Regions from separate parts of the Pseudoalteromonas phenolica genome, predicted to be linked through region 3. Evidence: predicted binding sites of a transcription regulator. Region 3 holds the regulator's gene; each other region holds the start of a gene.
What was found. Region 3 encodes LexA, which represses DNA repair genes until DNA is damaged. Its sites were predicted from a motif close to TACTGTATNNNNATACAGTA; they were not measured.

Region 1 (4,380 bases), 1.6 Mb from region 3:
GCTAAATCAGAAGAAAAACATAAAAATCTGTTTGTAGAATTGGGCTACGAATACTTCGATAAAGAGATTATCGATGCGCGTCTAGTTGAAATACTTGAGGCTGAAGCTGAGATCTGTAAAAAGATCCCATTTACAGCGGCGCTTCATTAACTCTTGCATTACGGCTGAATAAATAAGGACTAGCAAATGAAAACGATTATTTTTGGTAATTCAGGCTCAGGAAAGTCAACCCTTTCAAAGCGTTTAGCACAAAAACATTCAGCCGCACATTTAGATTTAGATACACTTGCTTGGTTGCCTACGTCACCACCAACTCGGGCACCACTTGAATCTTCAATCGATAAAATCAACGAATTTATTCAGTCTCATTCAGATTGGGTGATTGAGGGTTGCTATGGTGATCTAATTAAACCGATCACAGAACAATGTCAGCATTTGGTGTTTATCGATTTAAATGTTGAAACCTGTAAAGCCAATGCTAAAGCGCGCCCTTGGGAGCCGCACAAATACCCATCAAAAGCAGCACAAGATGAAAATCTAGACATGTTATTGGCTTGGATTGAAGACTATGACACCAGAGACGATGTCTTTTCAAAAGTGGCTCATACAAAATTATTCGAGACTTTCACTGGCAATAAAGTGCGTTTAGAAAGCAATCAGCAAAGTAGGGCGTTTAGCTTTAATTAATTTGAAAGTGATAGCAACCTCTAAATTAACTTTCTTAAGTTAGAGTGTACTATAAATAATTCAACGGCTTAGTGAAAACTAAGCCGTTTTTTTTTATCTGTTTTATGCTCAAAAGGTTTTATAACTTCACTTTTTAGCTCTTTTGCTGGCACAGCTAAGGTTGCCGATATGACAAATTATACATATACTGTATTTATATACAGTATATGTATTTTGGTGCAGTATGAAAGTAATACCTGTTAAAGCGGCAGCGGGGATCTCCGGCTTTGAGTCTCCAGCTGCCGAATATAAAGAGCTCGGATTATCGCTAGATCAGCTTATTGTTGGTGACCCTAATGCAACTTTTTTGGGCCTCGCATCTGGTGACTCGATGCAAGGTGTTGGCATTTTTGATGGTGATTTATTAATTGTAGATAGGGCTGTCGAGCCTAAACACCAAGATGTAATTGTTGCTAATTTTAATAACGAGTTTGTGTGTAAAATTCTCGATATCCATAACCGACAGTTACTGTCTGCATCACCTTTGTTTAAACCTGTTTTTATCAGTGATTGTGACGTTTTTCAGCTCGAAGGTATTGTTACTGGTTCACTAAGAATGCATCGTCAAAACATGAGGTTAAAACAATGTATGCGTTAATTGATGCCACCTCATTTTATGCTTCAGCTGAAAGAGTATTCGACTTATCAATACGCAAAAAGCCGGTAGTTGTACTGTCTAATAATGATGGCTGTATTGTTGCGGCATCTCCTGAAGTTAAAAAACTTGGAGTCCCAAAGTTTGAGCCTTATTTCAAATTAAAACACATTTTAGATAGGCATAATGTGGTGATCCGCTCCTCAAATTATGAGTTATATGCAGATTTAAGTGACAAGATGATGGCCGTTATTAACCGTTTTAGTGATCAACATTATGTGTATTCTATTGATGAATCATTTTTAAAGTTTGATGGCTACAGTGATGTGGTGAACTCTTGGTATGAATACGGTCACTTAATTCGCCGTACGGTTTGGCGCAAAACCAAGTTACCAGTGGGGGTCGGCTTCGGACCAACACCGACACTCGCGAAAGCTGCCAATCATGCGGCTAAGAAGTTTGTAGGTGCAACAGGTGTTGCAGTTATTGACAGTGAAAAATCTCGAAAGCAAATTTTAGCCAATATGACAGTATCGGACATTTGGGGCGTAGGGCGACGATTAACCAAGCAACTTAAGTTATTCGGTATCGAAAGTGCGCTAGATTTGGCTAAGCAAAATCCTAAAATGATGCGAAAACAATTTAGTGTTGTGTTGGAGCGAACGATATCAGAGCTTAACGGGGTGTCATGTTTATCATGGGATGATGTAAAACAGCGTAAAAAAGAAGTATTCAGCACCCGCAGTTTTGGTGAGCGTGTCGAAAGCCCATTCGCACTCAAGGCGTCACTAGTAACGCATTGCTCAATAGTGGCCAAGAAGCTACGAAAACAAGGCTCTTTAACGAAGCGATTAATCATCTTTGCTCATAGCTCACCACATGAAGATAATTACTATAAAAGGTCATTTATTCAAAAACTTGCTGTGCCATCGAATGACAGTACGGTATTTGCCAAACAAGTCGAGTTGGTATTCAGCCAATTATTCCAACCAGGTGTGCGATATTACAAAGCGGGTATTGGCGCCATTGAACTCGAAGACGATATGCACCAACAAATTGATATGTTTAATGTTTCTGACGATAAGCCAGAGCTTATGCAGTGCTTAGATACAATCAATAAACGCTACGGCAGCAGTAGCTTACGTATTGCCACAGAGTTACAAAGCAATCAGTGGCAAATGAAAAGAGATTGGTTATCAAGAAGATATACAACGAGGTGGCCAGAAATCCCACTGATAAAATGCTAAATAAAGAATTACATGAAAATATCGGCTTGGAAAAACAATCTATACTCAAAGTAGTAAAGCTAACGAAAGTGCTTGTGGTGAAGGATTATGTTTAACAAATTGATACTTGTAATGGCGATATTACTAAATTCAAATTTAGCAAATAGTGCAAGCAATGAAATGTCGATAGGTATTGCAGTCAAAGAAAACAAATACATTGCAGATATTAAAGGAATTGTCACACAAGCTTATGGCGAATTAGATAAAACCGTTATTTGGAAAAACTTACCAACCAGTAGATCACTCAGATTAACAAATAAAGGAAAATTAGATGCCGAATTTTTGAGGGTCAGTTCAGTTGCAGATGGATATAAAGATCTAATAAAAATAAATACGCCATTAATTTATGCATCTATCAATTTGTATTGTAAGACCCCGAGAGATTGTGAAATGGCATTACAAGGAAGAATTCCGGTTGGTTATAACATGAGTTATAAAATCTATGAACAAGTCTGCAAAAAAGAATATTTGTCGTGCTATGGCGTTAATACCAATGGCGATCCACATGTATTATTCAAACACAATAAATTAGACGTGATTTTATCTAACGATTTAGAAATAGCAGCAAGCTTATCAAGCTTAGAGCAGGTTTTGTTTAAGAGTAAAAAATTAGAAGATGTTACAGGGCATCACTATATAAACAAAAAACATAAAAGCTTAGCTCCATGTTTAGAGGCTCAATTCTCTAAAAGCGCAAAGCAAATAAGAGACAACTCACAATCAATTACTGATCTGGTTAAGAATAACAGACATATAGAACAATTAGATTTCTAAAAACAATGCTTAGAAAATTAAACCTTTAATGATGAGCGTGAATAAGGGTAATAAAAGCTTAAATAAATCAAAGGTAAGATGTATTTAGTTAAGTATTTTATTCTATTTAACATAACGTAAATTATGCGAGATAAGTGTGAGTGTAATTGGATTACTATCAAACTATTCACAAGCTATATAAACAACACTTTATGTCCAATACTAGACGGTATCGGACATTTTAAAGCGGTGTAATGTATTGTTTAATCTTGCCTGTTATCTTAGTATGAAGAAAAAATTTTTAAGAAGTAAACATATGGAATTTGTTAGACCACTGGAACCTATCCTAATTATTGACGACTCTGTTGAAGCCCGTGAGTATTTAGGCAATATCTTAGAAGAGCTCGGTTTTGAAGAAGTATCTGGTTCTGAAGACTTTGAGTCAGCAAAACATCTCCTTGAAACAAATCCGCCAAACTTAATTTTCCTCGATATTGAGCTCCCAAATACAAACGGCACAGGTATTTTAGAATACTTGAACGATCACTATCCTAAATCGCACGTTATTATGTGTTCTGGCCATAATAGTCTTGAATGTGTACAAAACACTTGGGAATGTGGTGCTAAAGACTTCATTGAAAAGCCATTTAATGCCAAGAAAGTTGATACTGTATTAAAAAGATTAGAATTAATTACATGAACATAAATATAAATACGCTCTTAGAGTCACTTTCAACTGTAATCTATGACAAACAACCACAAGTTAAATTAGCAATTTGTAGCTTACTTTGTAAGGGTCACCTATTGATTGAAGATTTACCAGGTATGGGTAAAACAACATTGTCTCATGGCCTAGCTGAGGTGTTAGGTTTAACTTATCAAAGGGTTCAATTTACCAGTGACTTGCTTCCTGCTGATATTACAGGCTCAACCATATTTAATACCGATAAACAAAGCTTTGTATTTCATGAAGGTCCTGTTTTTACACAGGTTTTGCTGGCTGATGAAATAAATCGAGCA
Region 2 (4,380 bases), 570 kb from region 3:
CAAAAGCAATCGTTGTTAGGGCAATCAGCACAGGGCATTTTAAAAGCTTTATTAGAGCGTACAAAACCGTCTAAAAATGATTAAACTGACAACTTAACTGTACGATTTTTAGAGGGTTTTGCTCGTCTAGCCGTCTTAACATCTGGCTTGCTTGTGGAATTTTACTTGCTGGATTATTTATTGGTCTATTGATAATAATAAATTCATAGGCAATAAAATGACGAAGTATCATGACAACACCAATTGCATCCATAGTCCTGTCCATTTTGACGACCCACATGGCGCGTTAACCGCGCCATTATATCAAACATCTACTTTTCAATTTAAAGACGCAGCTCAAGGTGCGGCGCGTTTTGCAGGTGAAGAAGCGGGTTACATTTATACCCGCTTAGGCAACCCAACTACACGAGAGCTCGAACAAAAGCTCGCGCAGCTTGAAGAGATGGAAGAAGCTGCTGCAACCGCAACAGGTATGGGAGCGGTATCAGCATCTGTACTGAGCTTTTTAGAGCAAGGCGATCATTTAATTGCATCTAGCGCATTATATGGTTGTAGTTTTGCGCTGTTTTCTCATATGCTGCCTAAGTGGGGCATTGAAGTGTCATTTGTAGATATGACCAACGAAGCAGAGCTTTATGCCGCAGTGAAACCAAATACCAAAATGGTGTTTGCTGAGACACCGATTAACCCAAATATGACGGTGATTGATTTAGCGATGCTAGGCCAGTTTGCTAAAAAGCACAGTTTGATCAGCGTGGTGGATAACACCTTTATGACACCACTACTTCAAAAGCCAAAACATTTCGGCATAGATATCGTGATCCACAGTGCAACTAAATATCTCAATGGCCATGGTGATGTCGTCGCAGGTGCAGTATGTGGTTCGCAAGAACACATAGAGCTTATAAAACTTACGGTATTAAAAGATATTGGTGCGACCATCAGTCCGCATGATGCTTGGTTGATAAATCGAGGTCTCAAAACACTGGCTGTGCGTGTTGAAAGGCACTGCCAAAGTGCACAAAAAGTCGCAGAGTTTTTAGATGCGCACCCTAAAGTCAGTGAAGTGTATTATCCTGGCTTACCTTCACACCCTGGTTATAAATTCTTGGGTGAGCAGATGAAAGGGGCAGGTGGTGTTATTGCTTTTGAGATCGATGGCACCCTAGAGCAAGGTGAGCGTTTTATTAATGCGACTGAACTTTGTACGTTAGCGGTGAGTTTAGGCGATCCAGAAACACTCATTCAACACCCTGCATCGATGACACACTCGCCGTATACCAAAGAAGAGCGTGAAGCTGCAGGCATTTCAGATGGTTTGATCCGAATTTCTGTTGGTTTAGAAGATGTTAACGACATCATTGCCGACTTGGAACTGGCATTTAAGCAAATTTAGCGTAACACAAAGTTTACTAAAGGGGCTTGCAAGTCCCTTTTTAAGTGTCTGTGTTTTATTTTGTTTGCACTGGTGTAAATAAATAATTCCAAAAATTCGAGTTTTCAGGATCCCTTGAAACATCTCATCTATTAATCTTTTGCTTACTTTTCCCTAGTATCAAGTCAACAAGTTGAAACGCTCAAGCTGGGGCAAGAGCGTACTAACAGCGAAGGTTATTATGGCTAAAGCAAGTAAATATGTATCAAAACAACCTGATGCAAATGGCATCATCGCTTGGACCGAAGAAGAAAATAAAATATGGTCTGAGTTGGTTGCACGTCAATTAAAGTGCATTGAAGGCAAAGCATGTAACGAGTACATGGAAGGCCTTGAGAAAATAAATTTACCACACGACCGTATTCCTCAGCTTCATGAGTTAAACGAAGCATTAGGTCGTGAAACAGGCTGGCAAGTAGAGCCTGTACCTGCACTGATTGATTTTGATGAGTTTTTCAGACTATTGGCGAACAAAAAGTTCCCGGTAGCAACCTTTATTCGTTCTCGTGAAGAGTTTGATTATCTGCAAGAGCCAGATATTTTCCATGAGATTTTTGGTCACTGCGCCATGCTGACGAACCCTGCATTTGCTGAGTTTACGCACAAATATGGTCAACTGGGCTATGCCGCTGAGAAAAAAGACCGTGTATATTTAGCACGCTTGTATTGGTTCACGGTTGAGTTTGGTTTAATGCAAACTGAAGACGGTTTACGTATTTATGGTGGGGGTGTACTTTCAAGCCCAGGTGAAACACAATATGTATACTCAGGCACGCCAGAAATCAACAAGCTAGAAGTGCTAGACGTATTACGTACACCATACCGCATTGATATTATGCAGCCGTTGTACTACACCATTAATTCAATTAATGACTTATTTGATATCTCGCAAATGGATATCATGGCGTTAGTACAAGAAGCGAAAGAATTAGGCTTATTTGAGCCAAAGTTTCCCCCTAAAGAAAAATTAGCAAGTTAAGGATTTTGTAATGTCTGATTTAAGTGCACAAAAATGTGAAGCGTGTCGTGCGGATGCGCCTAAAGTGTCAGATGAAGAGTTAGCAGTATTAATTAAGCAGATCCCTGATTGGGTTCCAGAAGTGCGTGATGGCATCATGCAACTTGAGCGTGTATTCAAGTTCAAAAACTTCAAGCAGGCATTAGAGTTCACTAACAAAGTGGGCGATATGGCTGAAGAAGAAGGTCACCACCCAGGTCTTCTAACAGAGTGGGGCAAGGTGACAATCACTTGGTGGAGCCACTCTATTAAAGGCCTGCATAAGAACGATTTTGTATGCGCAGCGAAAACAGACGAAGTTTTCAACGCTCTATAAGACTTCAACATATCATTTAACCAAAGCGCCTTTTATGGGCGCTTTTTTTATGGCTGAAACTTAAACTCTGGCACTTAGCGCGCCATTGCTCTATCATAACTGTTAATTTATACAGTATATAAATATAACAATGAAACTCTATATCGCTGAAAAACCGTCATTAGGCAGAGCCATTGCCAATGCGTTACCTAAACCTCATAAAAATAACGATGGCTTTATTGAAGCGGCGAACGGCGATATTGTCACTTGGTGTATTGGTCATTTATTAGAACAAGCTGAGCCTGAAGCATACGACCCTAAATTTAAAAAATGGGCGATTGCGGATTTACCAATCGTGCCAGAGCAATGGCAGCTAGTAGCAAAAAGTAAAACCAAAAAGCAGTTTAATACCGTTAAAAAGTTAATTAAATCGGCTGAAACCATTGTCAACGCGGGCGATCCAGACCGTGAAGGGCAGCTTTTAATCGACGAGATGATTAACTTTTGCGGTGCCACTAAAGCACAAAAAGAGCAAACTCTTCGTTGTCTGATAAGCGATTTAAACCCCTCAGCAGTCAAACAGGCCATCAATAACCTTAAACCAAACCTCGATTTTTTATCACTGTCGGTTTCAGCGCTGTCTCGTGCTCGTGCAGATTGGCTTTATGGTATTAATATGACGCGTATGAGTACCATCAAAGGGCAGCAAGCGGGTTATCAAGGTGTGTTATCCATTGGTCGAGTGCAGACGCCGGTATTGGGTTTGGTTGTATACCGTGATTGGGAAATTGCTAATTTTGTTTCAAAACCGTTTTATGAAGTCGAAGCGAAGTTAAATACCCAAGCAGGTGCGAGTTACATAGGTAAATGGCAGCCAAGTGATGCCTGCCAACCTTATATGGATGAAGAAGGTCGCGTGCTGGTCAAAGGCTTAGCTGAAAATGTGGCGAGCAGGGTTAAAAACCAATCGGGTGAAGTGAGCAAAGATAAAAGCACTCAAAGTAAAAAGTCTCGCCCTTTGCCGCATAGTTTATCGACATTACAAATAGAAGCGGCCAAAGTGTTTGGGATGAATGCTCAGTCGGTACTTGATACCTGTCAGAGTTTGTATGAAAGACACAAGTTGATCACTTATCCCAGATCGGATTGCCGTTACTTACCAAAAGATCATTACAAAGAGCGCGGCTCAGTGGTGGACGCCATTGATACCATTAGCGATAAACTAAGCGCTTTTACAGGCAAAGCGAATTTAGAGATAAAGTCATCAGCTTGGAACGACAGCAAAGTCGGAGCGCACCATGCGATTATTCCTACCTCAAAAAAGTCGAGCGGCGCGCTGAGCCAAAATGAGCAAAATGTTTATTACCTGATCGCAAGGCACTACTTAGCGCAATTTTTTGAGCCAAGCGTTTATGCTGAGCGAGAGATCCATACACTTATTCAAGGTGGGCTATTTACCTCTAAATTTAAAAGCCTGATTGATAAAGGCTGGGAAGTTTTATTCAACAAGCAAGAAAAAGGAGAGGCTGAGCTTACTCAGTTGCCAATGCTGCAAAAAGGTGAGCAAGTGCAGTGTGTTGATGCACAAGTTATCGAAAAGCATACGTCGCCGCCAAAGCACTTCACCGATGC
Region 3 (4,380 bases):
ATGCCATTTCGCGGTGGTAATACAGTACATGTGGCCAGTCCATTTAGGTAACCAATAATAAACTGCAGCCATAATGGAAAATACAGCCCCTGTTACCAGTACATAATGGAAATGCGCCACAACAAAATAAGTATCATGGTATTGGAAATCAGCAGGGGTTATAGCTAGCATCAACCCTGAGAAGCCACCTAAAGTAAAGAGTACAATGAATGCAATCGAGAACATCATAGGAATTTCGAAACTAATCGAGCCACGCCACATAGTCGCCACCCAATTAAAGACCTTGACTCCCGTAGGTACAGATATCAGCATGGTCGCATACATAAAGAAGAGCTCTCCAGCCAATGGCATACCTGTAGTAAACATATGGTGTGCCCATACAATAAAAGATAAAAATGCAATAGAAGAGGTTGCGTATACCATAGAAGAGTAACCAAATAGCTTTTTCCGTGAAAAAGTCGGCACTATGGTCGAGATAATGCCAAATGCTGGCAGTATCATGATGTAAACTTCAGGATGACCAAAGAACCAGAAAATATGCTGGAACATAACCGGATCCCCGCCCCCCGCGGCATCAAAGAAACTAGTTCCAAAATACTTATCGGTAAGAACCATAGTGACAGCGCCAGCCAATACAGGCATTACAGCAATCAATAAAAAAGCCGTTATTAGCCAAGTCCATACAAAGAGGGGTAACTTCATCCATGTCATACCTGGGGCGCGTAAATTGACTATAGTCACAATGACATTAATTGCGCCCATAATGGAACTAATACCCATGATATGAACGGCAAACACAAACAGTGCCGTATTATCGTTACTATATGTTGTGGATAACGGCGCATAGAAAGTCCAGCCAAACGCAGGGCCTCCACCTTCCATAAATAGTGAGGCAAGCAAGATTGCAAATGCAAAAGGTAAGATCCAAAAACTCCAGTTATTCATTCTTGGCAGTGCCATATCTGGTGCGCCTATCATCATAGGGATCATCCAATTAGCTAAGCCTGTAAAGGCTGGCATAACAGCACCAAACACCATGATCAAACCATGTACTGTCGTCATTTGATTAAAAAAGTGCGGATCAACTAGCTGTAAACCAGGCTGAAAGAGTTCAGCCCGTATCACCATGGCCATGGCCCCACCAATCAAAAACATCACTAAAGAAAAGATTAAATACAGAGAGCCGATTTCTTTATGGTTAGTCGTAAAGAGCCAGCGCTTTATGCCTGTAAGATGCTCTTCATGAGCATGTTCTGAACTTTGAACCTGAGTACTCATGATTACTCTCCTGACGTTTTATCGATAAATGCTTGAACTTGACTAGGCTGAATAACTTCACCTGTATCATTACCCCAGCTATTACGTTTATATGTAATAACAGCCGCAATCTGTTTTACTGAAAGTTGCTTTGCAAACGCCTGCATTGCAGTGCCCGGACGACCATTTAAAAGCACATCTATGTGCTCATCTAAGTCCCCTTTAACAACGGCATTATCTTTAAGGCCAGGAAAAACACCGGGAAGCCCCAACCCTGTAGGTTGATGACATGCAGCACAATAACCCATGTACACAGCTTGACCTTCCGTCATCAGTTCTTCTTTACTTAGAGTTTGTGACAGCAGTGCTTCTGCTTCTTTGGCAGCTTCGGTCTTAGCTAACTGTTGTTCAGTTAACCATTGTTCGAATTTATCAGGTGAGACAGCTTCTACTACAACAGGCATAAAGCCATGGTCTTTACCACACAACTCAGCGCATTGACCGCGGTAAATACCTTCTTCATTTACTTTTGTCCATGCTTCATTGATAAAGCCTGGGTTAGCATCTTTCTTAACTGCAAAATCTGGTACCCACCATGAATGGATAACGTCATCTGACGTCATGAGAAATCTCACTTTTTTATTTGTAGGTATTACCAGCGGTTTATCTACATCCAATAGGTAGGTCTCAGTTTTTTCTTCCTCATTGTTAACCTGAGATAAAGGAGTAGATAAAACAGAAAAGAAATCGACGTCATGTCCAAGGTATTCATAATGCCATTTCCACTGCGACCCAGTGACCTTGATTGTTATGTCAGCCTTGCTGGTATCTTCCATAGCAATCAAAGTCTTCGTTGCTGGAATTGCCATAATAACAAGAATGAGAAAAGGAATTGCCGTCCAAACAATTTCTACTTTGGTACTTTCATGAAACTGTGCAGCAACAGCTCCCTTAGACTTTCTGTGTTTTATTAGCGCCCAAAACATCACAGAAAATACAATAAGACCAATGACACAACAGATAAGAAAGATGGTCATATGTAGTTCATACACACTATGACTTACATCAGTGACCCCTTTTCTCATGTTGTAGTCACTACTGGCTAGTGTAAGTGGACTTAGCAACAAAAAAGTAAGCAAATAAGCAAATTTACTTATTCTCATACGACGCCCCCATTTATCGACTTCAGCAAAGAAGTCCGCAGTTAGAATTATTGGATGACCGTCATAGGATCCGACTAAAGTCGAAGGCAATACATGACCTATTAACAATTAGTCAATAAATAAACAATTAGCAAGAAAGGTAAATAGAAGAATTTGGTATATAAAAATGGAAAACAAGAAGAGATCTGGTTAGCTGATTGGAGAAAAAGTAAGAAAAGATCAGCTAACCTATTGTAATAACATGATTGATGTTACATCCAATTCGAATTTCTTATGACGCCGACAGCAAGGCCTTCAATGGCAAAAGATTCATGCTCAAGATCAACTTCAATTGGAGGAAACTCTTCATTTTCAGCGTGCAATAGCACTTTACGTCCTTTTTGCTCTAACCTCTTAACGGTTACATCGTTATCGACTCTCGCAACAACAACTTGACCGTTTTGAGCCACTTGAGCTTTATGCACTGCCAAAAGATCGCCATCAAGAATGCCGATATCTTTCATACTCATTCCGTCAACACGTAATAGGTAATCAGCAGCTGGCTTAAATAAACTTGGATCAACCTCGTAATGACTTTCGATATGCTCTTGAGCCAGAATAGGCTCACCAGCAGCAACTTTACCAATCAAAGGGAGGCCAGCATCTTCAGAAGAGCCATCATCAACTAAACGTATACCACGGCTAGCCCCTGGCACCATTTCTATTACCCCTTTCTTAGCTAAGGCTTTCAAATGTTCTTCGGCCGCATTTGCACTTTTAAAACCAAGCGCATCTGCTATTTCAACACGAGTAGGAGGCATACCTGTATCTTTGATGAAGACTTTGATGAGTTCAAATACTTGTTCTTGTCGTTTCGTTAGTGGTCGCATACAACTGGTTTTCCATACAGGTAAAGATACTGTGAGTATATACAGTTATCTAAAAATGGCAAACTAAATCTGGATAGATTTAATGCAATTAAGTGCAAAGTGTTAACGACAATGAGCGAAGCGAATACGTTTGCTTTGCGCAAGAAAGGTGTAAAAGGCTAGCGACAGCGAACGCAGTGAGAGCGCTTCTTTTGAGCAAGGTGCAGTTAGCTATTTTAGCAATTGCAGAGGGACTTAAAGCAAAAAAGCCCGACTCTTTCGAATCGGGCTTTCTTTAAATAGGTGCTTGGCAATGTTCTACTTTCACATGGGAGACCCACACTATCATCGACGCTGTTTCGTTTCACTTCTGAGTTCGGCATGGAATCAGGTGGTTCCAAAACGCTATGGTCACCAAGCAAATTTGGTTAAAATCTGGAAAAAATCTGATAATTCTAAAACTTTCTACTTTAGTTCATATTAGCTTCTGAGCTAAAACCACTTTGGCGTTGTATGGTTAAGCCTCACGGGTAATTAGTACTGGTTAGCTTAATGTATCACTACACTTCCACACCCAGCCTATCAACGTTGTAGTCTCCAACGGCCCTTCAGTTAACTTAAAGTTAAAGTGAGAACTCATCTCGAGGCTCGCTTCCCGCTTAGATGCTTTCAGCGGTTATCGATTCCGAACGTAGCTACCGGGCAATGCAATTGGCATCACAACCCGAACACCAGCGGTTCGTCCACTCCGGTCCTCTCGTACTAGGAGCAGCCCCTCTCAATTCTCAAACGCCCACGGCAGATAGGGACCGAACTGTCTCACGACGTTCTAAACCCAGCTCGCGTACCACTTTAAATGGCGAACAGCCATACCCTTGGGACCGACTTCAGCCCCAGGATGTGATGAGCCGACATCGAGGTGCCAAACACCGCCGTCGATATGAACTCTTGGGCGGTATCAGCCTGTTATCCCCGGAGTACCTTTTATCCGTTGAGCGATGGCCCTTCCATTCAGAACCACCGGATCACTATGACCTACTTTCGTACCTGCTCGACGTGTCTGTCTCGCAGTTAAGCTGGCTTCTACCATTACACTAACCGTACGATGTCCG
Region 4 (4,380 bases), 1.8 Mb from region 3:
AGAACTTTATGATTGAGAAGTCGCTATGCTTGTCCCAATAATTATTGTGCTAATCGTTGCTTTGATCATCATTGCCGTGTGGGTTAGTGCAGTTCAGCAACATAAAGAGAAGCAAGAAGCAGAAAGAAGAAAAGAACTTGCTAAACAGAAACGTATCATTGAAGAGTCTGAAGATGTGATCGTAAATAGCAGTAATATCCCAATGTCTGAATTTATGATCCAAGTCTTACAAAGGCGGGTTCATGATGCTTTAACGGTCATGGTTGAGCTTTCTCCTTCGTCAAGGGAACTAAAAAACCGACTACATGAATCAAAAGAGCGTATGAATTCGACGCCTGAAAATGCTAATAATTCAGACAATCTGAGCTTACCTGACAGTGACAAACAGCTCATAGCTTTAGTCCAAGGTATTAAAAAGCTAAGAAGCGTACTTCGTTCTGAGCATTCCAAAGGTAAAGTTGAAACGCAAAAGTTTGTTGCCGAAGACAGAAGACTTGAAAAGCTACAATTAAAAATTAATGTTGAAAGTCAGATTAAGCGCGGTATCGCTGCTAGAACAGCCAACATGGTCGGTTCAGCTCGACAATATTTCGAAAAAGCCTATGCCACAATATGCGCTGTAACCTATTCTGACGAATATGTAACAAATAAAAAGCAACTTTTAGAATCTTACTTAAACGAAATCAGTAGCGAACTAAAAGCGTCAAACGAATCTTCTGTAAAACAAAAGAAAGAACAAGAGCAAGACGATTTAGACGTACTATTTGCACCAAAGAAAAAGTGGTAACACTTTTCCTTTGGTCTAAGATTTTACCAGTTAGCTTAGCGCAAATTTGACCAAAAATAATGCAGTTAGTACCCACACACTGATTGTAATTTCATCTTTCTTTCCACATACAAACTTCACTGCTGTATAAGCAATAAAGCCTAAAGCAATACCATGAGCAATTGAGAAAGTTAGTGGAGTCATGAGTAACACAACACTCACAGGGATAGCGTCTGTCATGTCATCCCAATTCACCAGTTTTAAGTTTTGTAACATTAATACAGCTACATACAATATTGCCCCAGCAGTAGCATAAGCTGGGATCATTTGTGCCAAAGGCGCAAAGAAAGTCATTAGTAAGAAACATACGCCAACAACAACAGCGGTTAAACCCGTTCTTCCGCCCACCGACACACCTGATACCGATTCAATATAAGATGTCGTTGTTGAAGTTCCTAGCATAGAACCTGCGATTGTGGCCGTACTATCAGCTGAAAGCGCACGTCCCAAACGTGGCATTCTCCCCTGCTCATCTGCTAAGCCAGCTTTTTGCGTTACCGCTACCAAAGTGCCAGAAGTATCAAATAAATCTACAAATAAGAATGCAAATACAACACTCAGCATTGAAAGCTCTAGTGCACCAGCTATATCTAATTGCATAATTGTCGGCGCGATACTTGGCGGTGTGGACACAAGGCCTTGATACTCAATCAAGTCTAAAGACCATGCAGCTAGAGTCACGATGAAAATGCTGATCAGGACACCGCTTTTTACATCTCTAAACATCAATGCAGCAATGACAAAGAAACTTAATATTGCCAATAACGGACCTGCACTGGTGATATCACCTAGTTGCACAAGCGTGGCAGGGCTTGCGACAATTATTTCAGCATTTTTAAGTGCGATAAGCGCTAAAAATGCACCTATACCAGTAGCTATTGCTTGCTTTAAGACTAATGGGATCGCGTTTATAATCCACTCTCGCACTTTAAATAAGCTTAAAACTAAAAAGATACAACCCGATAAAAATACAGCCCCTAGTGCTGATTGCCAGCTATAACCCATGCCTAAAACCACACCATAGGTAAAGAAAGCATTTAGGCCCATGCCTGGAGCAAGTGCAAGAGGATAATTTGCCCAAAAACCCATAATGAAGCAACCAATTGCCGCCGCAATACACGTAGCAACAAATGCAGCACCAAAGTCCATACCTGTTTGCGCTAACATAGCTGGGTTTACAAAAACGATGTAAACCATAGTGAGAAATGTCGTGAGTCCAGCAATTAACTCCGTTTTCACACTAGAGCCTTGACGCCTGATAGAAAATAGCTTTTCGAGCATAGATGTTTCCATTGGTAAAAGTTAAAAGAAATTTATAATTCTTATAAAAGCGGCGCTATTTTAGCGGCTTATGGCAATGATTAAAAATGCAATTTAAGTTTATATGCGTGCTAATTTTCAAATTACTATGGGAGAGAAATGTGTCTTTTTAGCGTGTATAAACGTATGGCCTATACAAAAATGAAACACGTTTATTCTTTTTATAACTGTCAGAAACTTTTAATTAAAGAAAGCGTTAAAAAATAACTGCATAATGATGGTAAAAATATATAATTATGTGGCAAGAATTTCGCATAGCTAAATTTATGACCAACATAGTCGCAAAGTTTTGACTACAATAATATTAAGCATTTCAAAAATAGGTAGAGTATGGATAAATCGCCAGATAATAGCGCGGCGCATCACGACTTAGAGCAACAGCTATTTAATGTGCTTGAGTTCGTTACAACACCTCCTAATGGTGAACTACGCTATCCAAAAGAGCATGATTCTGTCACTGCTTTTAAAAAAGGGTTGTACTACCTACAAGAAAAATCGTATCCGTTGGCGACGAAGTGGCTGCGCATGGCTGCTATGTCTGGAGATAACAAAGCACAATTTTATTTAGGTTTGATGTTTATAAAGGGCCAAGGGGTGCCACAGAGCGTATTCCATGCCATGGCTTGGTTATCACTTGCTCAAAGCCAAGGTGTAGATGCGGCCAATGCAGTGATAGAACAAATTAAACCGCATTTAACGACGAAAAGAATCAAAGATGCACAGTGCTACGCTGCCACCTTGTATGAGCAAATTCATCAATTACAATTCCAGTCAAATTAAGTCTACTTTTCCATACAGTAGTTTTATACAGTATTCACTGTAAAAACTACTGTATATAAACACTGTATCTATACCACGTTTAAAAAATCAATATCGAAAAAACAATAAACCATTGTTTTTAAATGGTTTATATTTTGGCAAATATTAAAGTTGATTAAAAAGTAACATTTTTGCTTGCAATAAAACACTGTATAAACTACTGTATATAAATACTGTATAAACAACCAGTGAGATGATTATGTTACAGACAAACGCAGTTTTACCAAGCTCAATAAAAAAAGTAGATGCAGCAAAAGCCGTTAACTTTGTTGAAACTCCTGATGAAATTTGTGCCAGTCTTGAATTGCTTAAGATCATTCATCAATGTAATCACAAACAAGGTTGGACACTACTAATTGCACCTGACCATATCCCAAATAAAGATATGCTTGAGTCCAGCTCAATAGACTCAAGTAAATTGTTAGTGATCAGAAAAAAACACATCGTTGATTTAGAGTATGTTCTAAATTCAGCATTAAATAATGGCAACTTTGCAGCGGTTATTACATGGACTGGCATTACGAATTCAGAGCAGCTTTCGCAAATGCACTTAAGCCAAACAGATATCTCGCTATACTGTTTTACTGAAAACAGCAGCAAAGCGTGTACAATAGAGCGCATAGCAAGTTAATAAAAGATTTTCTTATGTGTTACTGTTCTAACACTCAACCTTATGAGTCATGCTGCAATGTATTTATTGCAAAGCAAAAGTTACCTGGCACAGCGGAGCAACTTATGCGCTCTCGTTACAGTGCTTATGCAACTAATAATGCACAGTATATACTTGAGACTTATGCCAAATCTGAGCAAAGCAATCACAGCCTTGAAGACATCGAAGCATTTGCTTCAATCGCTAACTTTATCAAGCTCGAGATCGTATCAACAAAAACTTCGCCTGAGTTTGATTATGTGGAGTTTAAAGCTCATTATTTAGCAGGCGGAAAACATTGCCAAATACATGAGGTTTCAAGATTCATTAAAGAAGAAGGGGCATGGCGTTACTTAGATGGCCAATTATATGACGTGCCTGAGTTAAAAGTGTCTAGAAATGATCCTTGCCCCTGTAATAGTGGCAAAAAGTTTAAAAAGTGTCACGCTAGCTGATTTAAACAGCACTTAAGTTCACTCACTATCATCTCGCATTAGGCGGACAACTGAACCGCCTGCTGCATTTCACCGCTGGCTAATTGATCATAAAAACCTGCTGCATCCATTTTAGGTTTATCTATCTCTAAAGCGCCAGCTCTTTGAGCGAAAATTTTAGCCTGCACAGTGGGCTCACAATTATCAATTACGGCCAACTCAATGTGCTTCTTATCATCTCTGATATGAAAAGGTTCTGGCGAAAGACAATTTCTTAGCCTTAATTCTGTAAGCCCCTGCTCATGAAGTAAACGGCTATTGTTTTCACCTAT

Region 1: the regulator LexA is predicted to act here: its motif matches at 873-892, upstream of PP2015_RS08105 (LexA family protein).
Region 2: the regulator LexA is predicted to act here: its motif matches at 2,867-2,886, upstream of PP2015_RS12765 (DNA topoisomerase III).
Region 4: the regulator LexA is predicted to act here: its motif matches at 3,137-3,156, upstream of PP2015_RS06375 (SulA-like leucine-rich domain-containing protein).

The regions. Positions count from the first base shown of each region.
Region 1 is NZ_CP013187.1:1,834,935-1,839,314, forward strand. Features, by position in the region: gene PP2015_RS08095 (MiaE family protein) at 1-150, shown strand, start outside; gene PP2015_RS08100 (P-loop NTPase family protein) at 187-687, shown strand; gene PP2015_RS08105 (LexA family protein) at 911-1,324, shown strand; gene PP2015_RS08110 (Y-family DNA polymerase) at 1,312-2,568, shown strand; gene PP2015_RS08115 (hypothetical protein) at 2,656-3,381, shown strand; gene PP2015_RS08120 (response regulator) at 3,677-4,060, shown strand; partial or broken gene PP2015_RS08125 (AAA family ATPase) at 4,057-4,380, shown strand, end outside.
Region 2 is NZ_CP013187.1:2,896,921-2,901,300, reverse strand. Features, by position in the region: gene PP2015_RS12785 (TIGR01620 family protein) at 1-84, shown strand, start outside; gene megL (methionine gamma-lyase) at 218-1,396, shown strand; gene phhA (phenylalanine 4-monooxygenase) at 1,617-2,414, shown strand; gene PP2015_RS12770 (4a-hydroxytetrahydrobiopterin dehydratase) at 2,425-2,769, shown strand; gene PP2015_RS12765 (DNA topoisomerase III) at 2,900-4,380, shown strand, end outside.
Region 3 is NZ_CP013187.1:3,471,665-3,476,044, forward strand. Features, by position in the region: gene ctaD (cytochrome c oxidase subunit I) at 1-1,278, opposite strand, end outside; gene coxB (cytochrome c oxidase subunit II) at 1,281-2,420, opposite strand; gene lexA (transcriptional repressor LexA) at 2,672-3,289, opposite strand; rRNA gene rrf (5S ribosomal RNA) at 3,574-3,687, opposite strand; rRNA gene PP2015_RS15635 (23S ribosomal RNA) at 3,782-4,380, opposite strand, start outside.
Region 4 is NZ_CP013187.1:1,439,407-1,443,786, reverse strand. Features, by position in the region: gene PP2015_RS06390 (hypothetical protein) at 26-787, shown strand; gene PP2015_RS06385 (NCS2 family permease) at 818-2,107, opposite strand; gene PP2015_RS06380 (tetratricopeptide repeat protein) at 2,477-2,926, shown strand; gene PP2015_RS06375 (SulA-like leucine-rich domain-containing protein) at 3,165-3,596, shown strand; gene PP2015_RS06370 (YchJ family protein) at 3,611-4,069, shown strand; gene PP2015_RS06365 (VC2046/SO_2500 family protein) at 4,108-4,380, opposite strand, start outside.